Regions from separate parts of the Fructilactobacillus sanfranciscensis genome, predicted to be linked through region 1. Evidence: a T-box and tRNA genes for the amino acid it is inferred to sense, from the RefSeq annotation. Region 1 holds a T-box; the other holds one or more tRNA genes.
The links. A T-box is a leader RNA that pairs with one kind of tRNA and senses whether it is charged. The one in region 1 lies ahead of leuS (leucine--tRNA ligase), so its partner is inferred to be a tRNA-Leu.
Positions count from the first base shown of each region.

Region 1 (9,145 bases):
GAAAAACCAATTTTAGGATCTGGCTCAACCTCAAAGTACCGTTTCATGCCCGTCCAATTTGTTTCTTCATCAGTTCCAATAATTAAGCGAACTTTCAAATTAGGCATAATTCCATGGTCTTTTAACATTTTAAGTCCATAATAAGCAGCTAATGCAGGACCTTTATCATCAGAAGTTCCCCGGCCAATTGCTTTGCCATCCTTTAACATTAATTCAAATGGATTAGTATCCCAACCTTTTCCAGCCGGAACCGTATCTGCATGGCCTAATACGGCAAAATATTCTTTTCCATTACCATATTCGATGTAACCAACGATATTTTCAATGTTATGAGTAGTGAACCCATCGCGATTTCCAAATTCAAGAAATTTTTCTAAAGCCTTAGCTGGACCGGGTCCTAAAGGAAATTCATCGGTCGCATGTTCTAGATCACGCGAACTATCAATGGCCACTAATTCCTTTAAATCAGCGAGATAAGCTTCTTTATATTTTTCTGCTTCTTTTTTCCAATCAATCATTTTAAGTTCTCCTTTTTTAATCTACATAAGTGATTTTAGCACAATCACAAATTTTACAATGCTATAATAACTTCGAGGTGAATGAAATGAAACCAATCACAAAAAAAATCTTGCAAGATACAATTCGAATTAGGCCAACTCAAAGTTTTAAAGGAACTTATGGAAAAATTGCTTTAATTGGCGGAAATCAAAATTTTGGTGGAGCCATTATTATGAGTTCGCTCGGCGCTGTTTATGCCGGGGTTGGTTTAACAACTACCATAACTGATTCTTCTAACCAAAGTAGTCTTCATAATTGGGTTCCTGAAGCTATGTACCTTGATTATCATGACGAACCAGCTGTTAAAGCTTTAATTGCAAATATGGACGTTATTAACATTGGATCTGGACTAGGCACTGATGAAAAAAGTTTGAGTTTACTTAAAACGGTTTTCGCGAGTGTTTCTCCTACTCAAATTTTAGTTGTTGATGGATCTGCCATTGACTTAATTGCATCTAACAATTTATCTTTGCCTAAAACTAAGCTAATTTTCACTCCTCATCAAATGGAATGGCAAAAATTATCAGGTGTAAAAATTAAAGATCAAAATGAAAATACAAATCTTGCAGCATACAATAACCTATTTAAACAGCAAGGTAGTATTGTAGTCGTTAAATCACATCGGACCCAAGTATTAACTCCAACTGGATCATTTGTTAATACAGTTGGTACACCCGCACAAGCAACTGGTGGCATGGGAGATACCTTAGCAGGGATAATTGGTGGATTTGTAGCTCAATTCGAAAATACAGAAAATGCTGTCTTAGCTGCCGTCTACACTCATAGTGCAATTGCTGATGAATTGGCAAAAAAGCAATATGTTGTTTTACCCCATCAAATTTCCGAAGCTCTACCTCAATTTATGAAAAAAAATGAAGCATAAAAATAAGACCTTCCAAATAATTGGAAAGTCTTATTTTTATTTAATGTTAAATTTAGCTTTTAATCTACCAACTCGTTTACCTAAAACTTGTTCAGCTAATCCAGTTTTTAACATGAAGTAAGCATAAACAATTGCTCCAAATATTGATGCTAAACCAGTTACAATTAAACTAATAATTGAACTAAATGGAGTCGTAAACAAACTGAAGAACCAGTTTAATCCATAAACTGAAACTAACGCAACAAAATACATAACTATAGAATAGAAAATAATTTGAATACTTTCATATTGAAGCATATTCTTTTCAATTCCAAATTCATGTTTCAATGCTCTTATCATCAACCAAGTTGCTAAAAAGAACCCAATCATTGTTGACATTAATGTACCAAATGCTCCAAACAAATAAACTAAAGGATATTGGGTAACAAACTTAGCTAGCGTTCCATAAGCAAATAGTTTAACGGCTTTTTTATTTTGTGATACACCTTGCATAATTGCTGCAACTACTACGAACAATCCAATTGGAATTGATTCAATTGATGAAAAAGCTAAAACATTGCTACTAAAATCCATATTGGCTGTTCCATAAAAAGTTCGATTTAAAGGACCCGCAATAGCAGCCATTCCCAAAGAAGCTGGAATCATAACGAATTCAAAGAGCACCAATGCATTAGAAAACGAATCTTTTAAAGCCTTTTTATTTTTCTTAGTAAATGCTTCTGAGAGCAATGGAACAACCGTAATCCCAATTGAAGATGCTAATGAAACAACAATCATAGTTAGTTTATTAGCATTTCCAGCAAAAATTGCATAATTAATCTGTAATGCTTCTTCAGAAAAATTAGTGGCAAAACGCATAATATGGAAAAAAGTAAATTGATCGATTAAAGAGAAAATCGTTACCCCAGCTCCTAAAATAATAAAAGGCGTAGCTTGACTAATAATTTCACAATAAAGTTGGTTGGTTGGGACCGATAACTTATTATTACTATTTTTAATCAATCCTTGATAATAATTTCGATTCTTCCAGTAAAACCAAACTAAAACTAAAAATCCAAAAATTGCACCAATACATGCCGCAAAAGTAGATTGGGAAACCGCTGTAACCCAACTACCATGCATGACCTTTAGGACTAAGAAAGCTGATAATAACATATAAATAACTCGAGCAAGTTGTTCAACAAATTGCGAAATTGCTGAAGGAGCCATGTTATTATAACCCTGGAAAAATCCTCGAGTTAAACTCATTGTTGGAATTACTAAAACAGCCCAGGCTAATGAATGAATAACTGGAATTACGTTTTTATCACCATTGGTTAAGATTGGGGCAGCAACCCATAAAATTAGTGCACTGATAATCCCCATTAAAATTGCCAAACTCAAACCCTTTTTATAGATTTGAACTCCAACCCCATATTCATTCAAAGCATTATAATGGGCGACTTGTTTAGAAATAGCAGAAGGAATCCCTGCTACCGCAACAATCAAAGCAAAACTATAAATATTGTACCCTTGAGTATAAAGTGAGTTGGCTAACGGGAACAAAGATGCTCCTAAAATCAAACGCCAAGGGATAATATATAAAGCACCAAGAATTCTTGACAAAATACTTCCAACAGTCATCCAGGCAGAACCCTTTAACATTTGACCTTTGGCACGTTCAGACTCAGTATCTTGTAATTCTTCTTGAATTACATCTTCTTCAAAACCATTATTCAAAAAAATACCCTACTTTCACGCAATGATTATATTTGTAATTATTTTTTAATAGAACTAATTAGCAACTATGTTAACAATTTTGTTAGGAATTACAATTACTTTTCTGACAGTCTTATTTTGTAAGTTATTTTTAATATTATCGTCGGCGAGAGCAATTTTTTCTATATCATCTTTTGAAGTACCCACTGCTACGGTAATATGAGCACGAACTTTTCCGTTAATCTGAACAACAAGTTCTGCTTGGTCATCCTTTAACTTACTTTCATCATAAGTTGGCCATTCAGCGTATGCAATTGTATCTTTATGTCCCAATTGTTGCCAAATTTCTTCAGCCATATGTGGTGTAATTGGTGATAGAAGTTTAATAAAGCCTTCTGCATAACGTTTTGGTAAAGTTTTATTTTTATAAACTTCATTTACAAAAACCATCATTTGTGAAATTGCTGTGTTAAACCGCATCTTTTCAATATCATCAGTAACTTTTTTCACTGTCTGATTGTAAACTTTGTCTAATTTACCATCGTTATCAGCAATCAGCATATCACTCGTTGAATTATCGTCGTTAAGGTACATTCTCCAAACACGTTTAATCCAACGGTTAGCGCCGACAATTCCTTCTGTACTCCAAGGTTTTGATTCCGTTAAAGGTCCCATGAACATTTCGTAAAGCCGAAGAGTATCCGCTCCATATTCGTTAACAATATCATCAGGGTTAACTACATTACCTTTTGATTTAGACATCTTTTCATGGTTAGTTCCCAAAATCATTCCTTGGTTAACTAATCTTTGGAAGGGTTCTTTCGTTGGAACTACGCCTAAATCATAAAGGAACTTGTGCCAGAAACGAGCATATAGTAAGTGAAGAACTGCATGTTCTGCACCACCAACATAAAGATCGATTGGAAGCCAGTAATCAAGTTTTTTAGGATCAGCTAACATCTTATCGTTTTTTGGATCAATATATCTTAAGTAGTACCATGAACTACCTGCCCATTGTGGCATGGTATTAGTTTCACGTTTTCCATGACGTCCATTTTTATCAGTTACATTAACCCAATCTTTCAAATTAGCTAAAGGACTTTCACCAGTTCCGGATGATTTAATATCATCAGTCTTTGGTAGACGCAAAGGAAGTTCATCTTCAGGAACTAATGATTTAGTCCCATCGTCCCAGTTAATCACTGGAATTGGTTCACCCCAGTACCGTTGACGGGAAAAAATCCAATCCCGAAGCTTGTAGTTAACTTTTTTATCTCCAGCGTGATGTGTTTGAAGCCATTCAATCATTGTATTAATGGCGTCTTTTTTACCTAATCCATCAAGGAAACCAGAATTAATGTGAACGCCATCACCGGTATAAGGTTCTTTTTCAATATCCCCGCCTTCAATAACTGGAATAATGGGAAGCTTAAATTTCTTGGCAAATTCATAATCACGATCATCATGAGCGGGAACTGCCATGATTGCACCGGTTCCATATGATGAAAGTACGTAGTCACCAATCCAGATTGGAAGTTTAGCTCCATTAACGGGGTTAATGGCATATGCTCCCGTAAACACACCAGATTTATCCTTATTTAAATCAGTTCTTTCAAGATCTGATTTTGAAGCAATTTTTTGACGGTATTCGTCAATTGCTGCTTTTTGTTCTGGTGTAACAATTTTATCAACGATGTCACTTTCTGGAGCTAAAACTATGTAAGTTGCTCCAAATAAGGTATCGGCACGTGTTGAAAAAACTTCAATTGATTCATCAGGATGTTCATCAATGTTAAAGTTAATGCTAGCCCCAACGGAACGACCAATCCAGTTCCGTTGCATTTGTTTGACACTTTCAGGCCAGTCAACGTCATCAAGATCATCAAGTAAACGATCAGCATAGGCCGTAATCCGAAGTACCCATTGTTTCATTGGTTTTCGGTAAACTGGAAAACCACCACGTTCAGTTTTTCCGTTTACCACTTCTTCATTAGCCACAACTGTTCCACCCATCAAATCAGGTGCCCAGTTAACTTCAATTTCGTCTTCGTAAGCTAGACCTTTTTCGTAAAGCTTTTCAAAAATCCATTGGGTCCACTTGTAGTATTTAGGGTCTGTTGTGTTAACTTCGCGATCCCAATCATAAGAAAATCCAAGTGATTTAATTTGACGACGGAAATTATCAATATTTTGGTTAGTAAATTCACGTGGGTTATGTCCAGTTTTCATTGCATATTGTTCAGCTGGAAGTCCAAAAGCATCCCAACCAATTGGATGAAGGACGTTTTTACCTTGCATCCGTTCAAAACGAGCCATAATATCAGTGGCAGTATAACCTTCAGGATGTCCAACGTGAAGTCCTTGACCTGATGGATAAGGGAACATATCTAGTACATAATATTTTTCTTTTTCCGTTTTATCACTAGTACGGAAAGTTTTATTTTCTTCCCAATAGTGTTGCCATTTTTTCTCAACTTTTGCGTGATCATAAGCCATAATCTTCACTCCTTATTTATGCCAATAAAAAAATCCCATAGAATTACAATCATTCCATAGGACGAATTTCCGCGGTACCACCTAAATTCCTAGATGAAAAACATCTAGACTCTCAAATTCCATAACGCGGAAAACGTTTAACTTACTTATTTCAGTTAAATTTCAGTGAGAAGTTCGTAATCTTCTAGCTCCAAGTTCACAGCACCCACTTGGTTTCTGAAAGCTAGTTAATCCTATTAATTCACGTCAACAATTTTTTTTATTTCGTTAATGCAAGGTTACCAAATTTATTATAAAAAAACAAGTCAATACTACTGTTATAATTAAATCAAGGATGGTGAAAATTTTGAAATTACAATCAGCATTAAACTTTAGTCATACCCTACTTAAAGAAATCGTCAAACCCGGTGATGTAGTCGTTGATGCCACTGCTGGCAAAGGAAACGATACCCTATTCTTAGCTCAACTAGTTGGTGAGCGCGGACACGTTTATAGTTTTGATATTCAAGCTCAAGCAACTCAGTTAACCCAAAGATTAGTAGAACAACATCAAATTGAACAACAAACCACCGTAATTAATGATGGACATGAAAATCTGACAAATTATGTAAAATCACCGATCACGGCAGCTATCTTTAACTTAGGCTATTTACCTGAAGGTGATCATAAGATTGTTACTAAGCCGCAAACTACACTTAAATCGGTCCAATCTATGATGAAATTACTAAAACCAAATGGGATAATTATTTTGGTAATTTATTATGGGCATCCAGGTGGAAAACAAGAAAAAGAGCAAGTTTTACAATTTGCGAAAAGTATCGATCAACATCAATTTAACGTCTTACAGTATCAATTCATTAATCAAATTCATGAACCACCAATTTTGTTAGCTTTGCAAAAACGTTAATTCTTCTTTCGATCAAAACAATTAACAATAAAGGCAGCTACGACTAATAAAAGTGCTACAACTAAGACATTGTGAATTGAATTATATAAAATCTCACGTAAGCTAGGTAGAATTTCACTACTTAGCTTTTGTGCTGTTTGCGGGTTAATTAACTGATCCATTAAGTTCATGTTGGTATGAGGATGACTAATAACCCCATCCGCCATTGATTTGTTCATCACAATTCCAAAAACGGAAATCATTAAAGTTTGCCCTAAAGTTCGACTTAATGTATTAAATGAAGAAGCTACCCCAATTCGATCTTGCGAAACTTCATTTTGAACCGTCACTGATGATGTCGTAATACAAATTCCAAAACCAATCCCCATTAAACCAGAAAGCAAAAAGAAGGCCCAAAATGGCGTTGAAATTGGTAAAAAGACTGAAACGATTGATCCAATTCCAATAAAAATAAAACTAAGATTCATAATTAATTGGGGTGAATATTTCGTTAATAATTTTCCGGTCCAAAATGAACCTAACATCCACAGTACCGAACTTGGTGTGATAGCAAATCCGGCCATTGTGGCTTTCAAGCCTAAAATTCCTTGAGTCCAATCAGGAAGATAAACTTCATAGGCAAAAATAAAACCACTGATTAATGCCGCAATTAAGTTTTGTGTCACAAAGGTTCGGTTTTTAAACATATCTAATGGAATAATTGGATCTACTACTCGTTGTTCTTGTTTAATGAATAAGAAACCAGAAACAAGTGCAACAATTAAACAAAAAGCAATCATCATTAGGTTCAATGGAGTTTCCCCTAAAATCTGGAACATATACATAATTGATAAAAGTAAAACTGCAATTAAACCAACTCCACCATAATCGATTTTACTGTGGCGAACTTGTTTTGGTTCTACTAAAAAAAATGCAATCAAAATTATAGTCACGATTCCAATTGGTACGTTCACAAAAAAGATCCAGTGCCAAGAAAGATTATCAACGATAAATCCTCCTAATAAAGGTGCAACAATTGATGCAATTCCCCAAGCTGATCCTAATAGACCGATTACTTCAGCCCGCTTTTCAAATGGATACATGTCCGCAACGATGGTAAACGAAACTGGCATGATTACTCCAGCACCAATTCCTTGAAGTGCTCGCCAAATAATCAAGGTTTCCATGGAATTAGATATTCCAGACAACATTGAACCTAAAGTAAACACCAAAAGACCAAAAATAAAGACCTTTTTTCGACCTAATTGATCTGCTAACTTACCATAAATGGGAGTAGCAATTGCATTCGTCAATAAGAAAATTGAGAAGACCCAGTTCATTAACGAAACTCCATGCAAATCACCTACAATCGTTGGCATGGCCGTTGAAACAATTGTCCCTTCAACAGCACTCATGAATGTGGCAATAAACAATGCAATTGTCACAATTTTTACGTTTGTTGCTTTCTTTTTAATCATACTTTCCCCTATTCGCAAATAAAAAAGCGACCATAAAGGTCGGCTTTTTTTAAGCGTTAAAAAATTCTTTTAAATCTTTTACTTTATTTGTTTGTTCCCATGGAAAATCAATATCTGTTCTTCCAAAGTGTCCATAAGTTGATGTTTGCTCATAAATTGGACGCTGTAAATCTAACATTTTGATAATTCCAGCTGGACGTAAATCAAAGTTTTGTCTAATAGCTTTGATGATTTGATCATCACTGTACTTAGATGTTCCAAAAGTATTCACTTCGATAGAAACTGGTTCTGCCACTCCGATTGCATATGCTAATTGAATTTCAATTCGATGCGCAATTCCCGCGGCAACGAGGTTTTTAGCAATATAACGGGCTGCATAACTTGCTGAACGATCAACTTTGGTAGCATCTTTCCCAGAAAAAGCACCACCACCATGATGAGCAGAACCGCCATACGTATCAACGATGATTTTACGACCAGTTAAACCTGCATCACCATTTGGACCACCAATCACAAACTTACCAGTTGGATTAATTAAGTACTTGGTATTTTCATCAAGATATTTAGCAGGAATTGTAGTTTTAATGACCTTTTCAATCACATCTTTTTTAATTTGAGCTTGCGTAACGTCAGGATCGTGTTGTGTACTCAAAACAACCGTATCAACCCGAAACGGATGATTATTTTCATCATATTCCACCGTGACTTCTGTTTTTGCATCTGGACGTAAATAAGTTAATTCCCCACTTTTACGAACTTTAGCAATTTTTTGCATTACATGATGAGCTAAGGAAATTGGTAGTGGCATTAACTCTGGCGTTTCATCAATGGCATAACCAAACATAATTCCTTGGTCACCGGCTCCAATTTGATCTAACGGATCAGAAGCACCGTTTTTTGTTTCATCGGATTCATTAACTCCTTGAGCAATGTCTGGTGATTGTTCATTAATTGAAACTAAAACAGCCACACTATTAGCATCAAATCCATATTCGGGATTGTCATAACCAATCTTTTTGATGGTATCTTTCACAATCTGACGAATATTAACGTAAGCTGTTGTTGAAATTTCTCCAAAAACTAACACTAAACCAGTGGCAACTGATGTTTCACAAGCCACTCGAGCATGTGGGTCTTTGGCTAAAA
Region 1 covers NZ_CP118925.1:860,439-869,583, forward strand. The annotation lists gene pepV (dipeptidase PepV) at 1-518, opposite strand, end outside; gene PY770_RS04355 (NAD(P)H-hydrate dehydratase) at 605-1,441, shown strand; gene PY770_RS04360 (putative polysaccharide biosynthesis protein) at 1,478-3,160, opposite strand; gene leuS (leucine--tRNA ligase) at 3,215-5,635, opposite strand; T-box leader at 5,690-5,894, opposite strand; gene mnmM (tRNA 5-(aminomethyl)-2-thiouridylate-methyltransferase MnmM) at 5,970-6,542, shown strand; gene PY770_RS04375 (MDR family MFS transporter) at 6,539-7,999, opposite strand; gene metK (methionine adenosyltransferase) at 8,049-9,145, opposite strand, start outside.

Region 2 (9,870 bases), 410 kb from region 1:
TTGTTGGAATCGGGAGCGGTTCCACAATGTGGTACCTCGTCGAAGCACTAGGAAAACGTGTGCAAGCTGGTTTAAATATCATAGGTGTACCCACCTCTAAATATACCAGAGAACACGCAGAAAGATTAGGCATTATGATGAAAAACGTTGACGAAGTTGATCACATCGATTTAACAATCGACGGTGCTGACCAAATTGACGAAAATTATCAAGGAATTAAAGGTGGCGGTGCTTCTCACCTAATGGAAAAAATTGTGGCCGTTAATTCTCGGAAAAACATGTGGATTGTTGATGAAACCAAAATGGTAAAAACTTTAAGCTATCCAGTTCCACTTGAAGTTATTCCTTATGGAAGCAAACAATTAGAAAAACGGCTTGCTAAAATGGGACTTAATCCACGACTTCGCTTAGACGAAAACCAACAACCAGTTTTAACAGACTCAAAAAATTATATCATCGATTTGTTCTTAGATCATATCGATGACCCCAAAGAATTAGCGTCAACACTAGATTCCATTACTGGAATTGTTGAACACGGATTCTTTTTGGACATTGCTAATACGATTATTGTTCAACATCCAGACGGTCCACAAATCATTAATGCACGCTAAATTATAAAATTAAGATATAATAAAGCCAATCAATTATTTGGGAGGCTTTTTATTATGGATAAATCTATTGAACCAAAGAACATTACCCGTTATGCTAACAACCTTAACGAGTTAGCAGATGCTAATGTCGTACGTCGGGCCGTTACTCATAACGGTATTTTAAAATCAGCAGCTGATTATGAAGCAAACGCTGCAATGGACCCAATTTTTTCAGTTGATGTTTCTAGTCAACACGTTGCTAATCAAAAACAAAGTGGAAGATGTTGGGTATTTGCTGCGCTTAATACTATGCGTACTCAAGTTGAAAACAACTTCAATGTGCCTAAAGATTTTGAATTATCACAAACATTTACATTCTTTTGGGATAAATTTGAAAAATCAAATTATTTCTTAAATAACATTATCAATACTGCTGACCAACCTTTGGACTCTCGAAAAGTTAATTTCTTATTAACTACTCCTCAACAAGATGGTGGTCAATGGGATATGCTTTGTGCCTTGATTGAAAAATATGGAATTGTTCCAAAGTCTGCTATGCCTGAGACTTACAACAGTAACATGTCTTCAGAAATCAACGCAGCTTTAAACACTCAATTGCGTCATGATGCTGTTATCTTGCGTAAATTAGTAAATGACGGTCAAAGTGAAGAAATTATTAACGCTAAACGTGATGATATGATGAATGAAATTTACCGGATGTTAGTTTTTGCTTTCGGTGTTCCAGTTGATAAATTCAACTTTGAATACCGCGATGCAGATAAAAATTATCACATTGACAAAGATTTAACTCCTAAAGATTTCTTCAAAAAATACATTAACTTAGACCTTGAAGAATACGTTTCAATTATTAACTCACCTACTGCTGATAAACCATTTAACAAAACTTACACAGTTGAAATGTTAGGTAACGTAGTTGGTGGAAGAGACGTTAAACACTTTAACCTTCCAATTGAAAGACTAAAAGAATTAACTATCAAACAACTTCAAGCTGGAGAAACAGTTTGGTTCGGTAGTGATGTTTCAATGGACAGTGATCGTAAAGCTGGTATTTTGGATACTGATTTATATCACATCGATGATTTAATGCACACCGACAACTCATTAACTAAAGCTGAACGCCTTGATTATGGTGAAAGTGCCATGAATCATGCCATGGTAATTACTGGTGTTGATTTAGTTGATGGTCAACCTACTAAATGGAAGGTTGAAAACAGTTGGGGCGATAGAGTTGGAGAAAAAGGTTACTTTGTGATGAGTGACGAATGGTTTAGCCAATTCGTTTACCAAATCGTAATTAACAAAAAGTACCTAAGTCCTGAAGAACGTGAACAACAAACTGAAGAACCAAAAGAATTAGCTCCTTGGGATCCAATGGGAACTCTTGCTTAAATAAATACGAAACTAGGTACCGATAACTTAAATTTGTTATTAGTACCTTTTTTAGTGAAACAAAAAGCACTTGAATTCAGCATAATTCGAGTGCTTTCTTATTGATTTTTATTTTTCTAAACCTTCACGTCGATTACGAATTTTTAATAACCACCGAATTAACCCAATAATCAAACCGAATAAAATAATTACACTAATTATAAATAGCCAAGGAATTGAATGAGTAACTTTTGCATTTAAAACAATTGCATCCCAAACTGAAACTGTAAAATCTTTTTCTAAAAAACAAGTTTCACCTTTTACACCTAATTGTGGATCGGTACTTTTGATTTTAACTTTCATAGTATAAGCGCCGGGCGTAATTCTTTTAGTTAACCAAGGAATCTCAAACTTAAATTGACTATTTGGTGCAATTTGTCCATCAACTCGTGATGCTTTGGCAACAACATCATTAGTTCCTTTTTTAACCACCGTGCCTTTATAGCTAATTTGAGATAACATATCTGGATGATTATTAGTAATCATCGCATCAACCATATTATGCTTATACGTAGTGTCAACTTTAACTTTTTTCATAGCAATATTAGGAGAAGATGTTCCTTTGTTAATCCTGATTGCAATTGGATAAGCTATCTTTTTAGCATGATTAGGTTGGGCAACAATATAAATTCCACCTAGAATAGTTCCGTTAAAATTTTTAAACATTTCATTACTAGGAGTTTGAATATGAAAATTTAACTCGCGACTCTCGCCTGGCTTTAATGTAATCTTATTTTCATTAACATCATTGGCCGTTACGATTTGTTTAAAGTCGAATAAGTTCTTAACTGATTTACCTTTGCCATCATAACTAATTTTAGCAACTTTAGACGTAGTTGCTTGGTTTATGCTAGTCGTGAAATCAACTTTTTGATCATGACTTGGATTAGTTACTTTAATGACCAAATCTTGATTAATTTGATCTTGTTTATTAAGTCGAAAATCAAAAAAATTACTATTATTATTTTGAAATTTCAAATTTTTTGTTTGTGGTTCAACTTTTAATGTATCATTTTGCGATACGTTTTCCGCCTTACTAGTGGATTGAAAAGTTACAAATGATCCAACAAAGCTCAGTAAAAGTAATAATAAAAATGTTACTTTTTTTAATTTTTTAAGCATATTTTTCTCCATTCAATCAACAAACTACAAAAGTAAATTAGCAGTTTATACATATTATGGTAATAATTTACAATTTTTAACCATTTTTTAATACAACCTAATTTAAGATTTCCTTTTTCAAAATCCGTAAATCGTGATCTAAAGTATAAATGATTGGTTCTGCATTACCTACTTCAACCCCATCGATTCCTAAATCATCGATGTTCTCAAGATACTTAATTAAAGCTCGTAAAGAACTTCCATGAGCAATAACCAATTGATTATGGTTATTCATCAAACGAGGAGCAATTTCATCAATCCAATAAGGTACTAAACGTTGATAGGCCATTTTTAAACTTTCAGCCCGTGGTTCATCAATTCCAGCATCATGATAACGTCGCAAATCAGGCACCACTTCTAATCTTGGAGGAACTGCTTCAAAACTGCGTCGCCACATCATAAACTGCTCATCACCGACTTCAGCACGAACTTTTTGTTTGTTTTGACCACGCAATGCTCCGTAATGACGCTCATTTAAACGCCAAGTTTTATGTTGTGGAATCCAAAGCTGATTAATTTCGCTCAAAACAATGTTTTCTGAGATAATCGCACGCTTTAAATATGATGTATGGGCATCATCAAACTTAATTTGCAATTCATTTAGTTTGCGACCAGCTTCATGAGCTTCTCGTCTTCCCTCATCTGTTAAGGGAACATCACTCCAGCCAGTAAAAGTGTGGTTATAATTGGCAACACTTTCTCCATGTCGCATCAAAACTAACTTACTCATGTAATCAACCTCGCTGACTCTTTTATCCATTACTAACTATTGTAGCATATCTAAGCCCTTTATTTAATCATTCGTCTTGCTGTAAAAAAATAAATTTACTTAAATTTTTTAAGATTTTAAGACAGAAGTTTAGCATTAAGCTATAATAAGAAAAAGCTTAATACATAACAGAAGGACTTATCATGGCAGAAAATGAAAATAATAATTTTACCCCTAAACGACGTTCTGGAACAAATCATTTTATTAATGATCCCAAAAAATTTAGTTATAATAAAAAAAACAATCATTTAAAATCAAATAATTATCAACCCAAAAACTTTTCAACTCAATCAAATGAAATTGAATATCATCCAATTAATTGGACCATTCTTGTAATTTTATTAATTATTATGATAATTGGCTTAATTTTTGGCTATCAGCAATATAATAAAGCACGTGATACCTTTGGTGATACTTACATGGCATCCCGAAGTTCTCGAAATGTTTCTAAAATTTTAAAAGAACGAAAACCATTCTCAATTCTTTTAATGGGGACAGATACCGGAGCATTAGGAAGAAAAGACAAAGGTCGAACTGATTCACTAATTGTTGCAACGGTTAATCCTAAAACAAATACGACAAAACTAGTTAGTATCCCCCGTGATACTAAAGTTGTTATTCCAGGAGATCGAATGCCATATGAAAAAATTAATGCAGCTTATACAATTGGAGGGCCTAATTCAGCAACCGAAGTAGCTAGTAAATTATTGAATGTTCCCATTGACTTTTACGGAGTTGTCAATATGGGTGGTATCAAAAAAATGGTTAATGCTGTCGGCGGGGTTGATATTACCCCTAACCTAACCTTTAATTACGAAGGAATCAGTGTTAAAAAAGGTAAAAAAGAACATATGACTGGTCAAACAGCACTTCAATATACTCGAATGCGGTATCAAGATCCTCTTGGTGACTATGGACGTCAAATTCGGCAAAGAGAAGTATTAGAACAGATTTTAAAAAATGGTTTGAAAATTTCATCAGTTACTAAATATAGTGATATTTTAAAATCATTAGATGGAAACATTCTCACCAATTTGTCTTTTGAAGATATGATGACGGCTGGTTCCGCATATCGTGGAGCAACTAAAAACCTTCAAGAAGATACTCTTCAATGTGACAACGCTACAGTTGATGGTGTCAGTTATCAAGTAGCACCGAATGGTGAATTGTTAAAAATTTCAAATGAGCTTCGTGAATCGCTTGGTTTAAAAAAATCTCCCACCCTTACAAAAGATCAAAAACACATTAATTCAAATAGCGGAGCTAGCTCTGATGATAGTATTTTTACTGACAATACTAGCGTTAATAATAACGACGAATTAGTTTCAAATTAATTAAAATTCATCTGCAATTTTGCAGGTGTTTTTTTATTCTGCAAAATAAAAAACAGTTCTCATAAGAGAACTGCTTTTTCTACTGCTATTAATGCGGCCAAGAAGATTCGAACTTCCACCGGGAAAACTCCCGACAAGATCCTTAATCTTGCGCGTCTGCCAATTCCGCCATGGCCGCATATGTAACAGTATTTAGTATATCAACAAATCATAAATAACGCAATACAAATCTTAAAATCAATTAGTGTAAATCAATTGTAATTTTCCGCGACACTTACTACATACATATCTTTTAGTATCAATTCGACGTTGCCTTTGGTACTTTAGACCACACTTAGAACACTGATATTCGTATTTATAATTACGTTCAACTCGCGGTGCGTAACGACTACCGCCTACTTGATGTAATAATCGTTTAAATGACACTGTATTATGTTTACCAGAATGACCATTCATATGAAGATGATAGTGGACTAATTCGTGTTTAATAATTCCCACCAAAACTTCTTGTTGACTAGCCATTTTGGGATTTATATCAATGTTGTGGTCTTTAAGATGATAGCGACCCCCGGTTGTTTTTAACCGACGATTAAAATATGCACGGTGTGAAAACGGACGTTTAAAAAATTCTAATGATATATTTTCCACTAAATTTTGTAATTCTTGATCATTCATATTTACTCCTAGTCAATTTTTTTATAACCAAAGATAAATACGTGTTTAATTTTTATATCATTCCGGTTCTATCATAGATAATTGGATTCGTTTCCGATCTATATCAACTGACAGTACCCAAACATCTACAATATCACCAACTGAAACAATCATTGCTGGATCTTTAATGAATTTATTACTCATGTGTGAAATATGAACTAAGCCATCTTGCTTTACACCAACATCCACAAACGCCCCAAAATCAATTACATTACGAACCGTTCCTTGTAATTTCATTCCAGGTTTTAAATCATCAATTTTCATTACATCTGATTTCAATAATGGTGCAGGCATTTGATCACGTAAATCACGTCCTGGATTTTTTAATCCGTTTAGCAAATCAACTGTTAGTTGTTCATCTAAATCTAGTTTATTTGCTAATTCACTTGGATTAACATTATTTAGACTTTGAATAGCTACATCCGTCCCTAATTGATCAACTGATAAATCAAGTGCTTGTAAAATAGATTGGGCTTGATCATAACTCTCAGGATGAATATCAGTATTATCTAGTGGATTATTACCACCAATAATCCGTAAAAATCCAACCGATTGTTCATAGGCTTTGGGTCCAAGTCGTTTTACCTTTTTTAGTTGTTTCCGATTTGTAAAACTACCATTTTCTTCTCGATAATCAACAATATTTTGTGAAATTGCTGCTGATAATCCAGAAATATGTTCCAGTAATTCAACACTCGCTGTATTCAAGTTTACTCCAACTTGGTTAACCGCTGTTTCTACTACTCGATCTAGTTGTTTATCTAAATGTGTCTCTGAAACATCATGCTGATACTGACCAACTCCAACTGCTTTTGGATCAATTTTAATTAATTCGGCTAATGGATCTTGCAAACGCCGACCAATACTAATGGCGGAACGTTCCTCAACATATAAATCTGGGAATTCTTTTCGTGCATTGGAACTAGCAGAATAAACGGAAGCTCCTGATTCATTCACAATCACATAGTGAACTGGAAACTCAATTGCCTTGAGTGCATCTGCTACAAATAATTCGGACTCACGTGACGCGGTTCCATTCCCAATCGCCACCATTTCAACATGATATTGATTGATTAAATCGATGAATTGTTGTTTAGCGTGAGCAATTTTTGCTTCACTAGCTGGCTTAGTTGCGAAAATAATTTGTTTATGCAAAAATTTACCATTTTTATCCATAATGGCTAATTTACATCCAGTTCGATAAGCAGGGTCAAAACCTAGAGTTACCTTTCCTTTAATTGGTGCTTGCATTAAAAGATGATAAAGATTTTTTCCAAAAACTTCAATGGCGTGTTCCTCAGCAGTTTCCGTCAATTTTGCTTGAACATCACGAGTAATTGCTGGCCGAATTGATTTTCGATAGGCTTCTTTAACTGCATCTGCGACAAAGTCAGCTACTGATCCCGTATGTTTGCCAATTACCGTAAAGCTTAAGTATTTCAAAATAACATCTTCATTAACATCAATTTTAACTTGTAAAATCTTTTGTTTTTTCCCACGGTTAATCGCTAGCACCCGAAAAGAAGGAATTGTTTTAATGGTTTCAGAAAAGTCATAGTAATTTGCATAAACTTGATTTTCATCAAGTTCATCTGCCTTACTTTTCAACTTAGTCACAATTAATCCATTTTTTTCCGTGTAATTTCGAATCCATTCACGAAAAATTGCTACATCAGCAACTGATTGAGTAATAATATCAGCTACCCCACTTAAAACTTCGGTAACGTCATTCAATCCAAATGCCGGATTAACGTAACTTTCAGCTAACTGTTCTGGACTTTGGCTCGGGAACTTCATCATTTGATTAGCTAACGGAGTTAATCCCTGTTCGTCGGCAAGCATTGCTTTCGTCTTCCGTTTTTGTTTATAAGGAAGGTATAAATCTTCAACTACCTGAATATCACTAGCTGCTTTAATTTGGTTTTGTAATTGATCAGTTAATTTTCCTTGTTCTGCAATTTTGTTAATTACATCAATTTTACGATTACTAAGTTTTAATAAGCGTTGATAGGTATCTTGAATGTCGCGAATTTGTACTTCATCAAGGCTCCCCGTTCTTTCTTTACGATAACGGGCAATAAACGGAACCGTATTACCTTCATCTAGTAACGATAAAGTTGTTTCGATTTGATGTTGGTTTATGTCAGAAAGGTCCTGACTAACTTGTTTAATAATTTCTTTTTCCACTCCGTTACCTCCAATATAAAAACTCCGTCATAGTAACGAAGTTTTTAGTTGCTTATTTCCAAAATGTATCGTAAACCGTAATTGGTGAATGACGTTTATGTTCAGTCTTCTTGTACCAATTTTCAATGGTAGCAGCAGCTTGCTCACTAACATCTTTACCCTCTAAGAAATCATCAATCTCTTTATAGCTTACGCCCAGTGCTACTTCATCAGGAAGTGCAGGCCGGTCATCTTCTAAATCGGCAGTTGGGGTCTTTTCATAAAGCTTTTTCGGTGCGTTTAAGGCTTCTAACATCGCTCGGCCTTGTCGTTTATCTAAACGCCAAATGGGCGTAATATCAGCAGCTCCGTCACCAAATTTAGTGTAAAAACCCGTGACTGCTTCAGCAGCATGATCAGTTCCTAACACAATTCCTTGATGAGCTCCCGCAATTGCAAATTGTGCAATCATTCGTTCCCGAGCTTTAATGTTTCCTTTGTTAAAGTCTAAAATTTTATCTCCATTAGCTTCTACAGCATTCAACATTGCATCCGTTGCAGCTTTAATGTTAACCCGTTCAACTTGGTCTGCACCAATAAATTCAATGGCTGCCATCGCATCTGATTCGTCAGCTTGTTCTCCATAAGGTAAACGAACTGCGATAAATTGATATTTGTCGTTCCCAGTTTCTTTGCGAAGTTCTGACATGGCCATTTCTCCAAGTTTACCAGTTAAAGTTGAATCTTGACCACCGGAAATTCCTAACACTGCTGTTTCTAAAAAAGAATTTTTTGCAAAATATGCTTTGATAAAATCAACACTGCGCCTAATTTCAACTTGTGGGTCAATTTTTGGTTGGACCTTTAAAGTTTCAATAATTTCTTTTTGAATTTGTTTTTGTTTTTCGTTCATAAGTAATCATCCTATTGTAAACGTTTTTGTCCGCCATTGCGGATTTGTTTAATTAATTTAATCTTATTATCCCATGCTTCTTGTGAAAGGTCGACTGGATATTGTTCCGGATTAAGCATCCGTTTATACTCTGGCCAAAGTAAGCCACGAACCGTATCAGCATATTGTTTAGTTTCCTTTAAAGTTGGTGATTTATAAGTTAATTTACCATCCACAAAGATATCCTTCAATAATGGTTCAGCATTAAAATTAGTAATTGTTTTATTGATGTAAGTATATTGGGGATGGAACATGTAAAGCTCTTTTTCAACACGGGGATCTTCATTTGCTAAAGTTACGTAATCACCTTCGGATTTTCCATCTTTCTTTTCGGTAATCCGCCAAACTTGTTTCTTTCCAGGTGTCGAAACTTTTTCGGCATTATTTGAAAGCTTGATGGTATCAACCATCTTCCCGTCTTTATCTTCAACAGAAACTAATTTATAAACAGCTCCTAAAGCCGGTTGGTCAAAAGCTGTAATGACTTTGGTTCCTACTCCCCAGACGTTAATTTTAGCATGTTGCATTTTCAAACTGCTGATTGTGTATTCGTCAAGGTCATTGGAAGCATAGATTTTGGTGTCGGGATAACCGGCCTTATCGAGCATCTCACGAACTCTTTTAGAGATGTATGCCATATCACCCGAATCAATTCGAACACCATTAAAGTTAATCTTGTCACCCATTTCACGGGCTACACGAATGGCTTCTGGTACTCCACTTTTCAAGGTATCA
Region 2 covers NZ_CP118925.1:451,881-461,750, reverse strand. The annotation lists gene rpiA (ribose-5-phosphate isomerase RpiA) at 1-611, shown strand, start outside; gene PY770_RS02320 (C1 family peptidase) at 666-2,000, shown strand; gene PY770_RS02315 (WxL protein host-binding domain-containing protein) at 2,109-3,161, opposite strand; gene PY770_RS02310 (2,3-bisphosphoglycerate-dependent phosphoglycerate mutase) at 3,259-3,930, opposite strand; gene PY770_RS02305 (LCP family glycopolymer transferase) at 4,113-5,303, shown strand; tRNA gene PY770_RS02300 (tRNA-Leu) at 5,396-5,481, opposite strand; gene PY770_RS02295 (SprT family protein) at 5,541-5,978, opposite strand; gene PY770_RS02290 (Tex family protein) at 6,036-8,204, opposite strand; gene nadE (ammonia-dependent NAD(+) synthetase) at 8,257-9,096, opposite strand; gene PY770_RS02280 (nicotinate phosphoribosyltransferase) at 9,108-9,870, opposite strand, start outside.
Region 2: it encodes a tRNA-Leu, which carries the amino acid that the T-box ahead of leuS (leucine--tRNA ligase) is inferred to sense. The anticodon was not compared.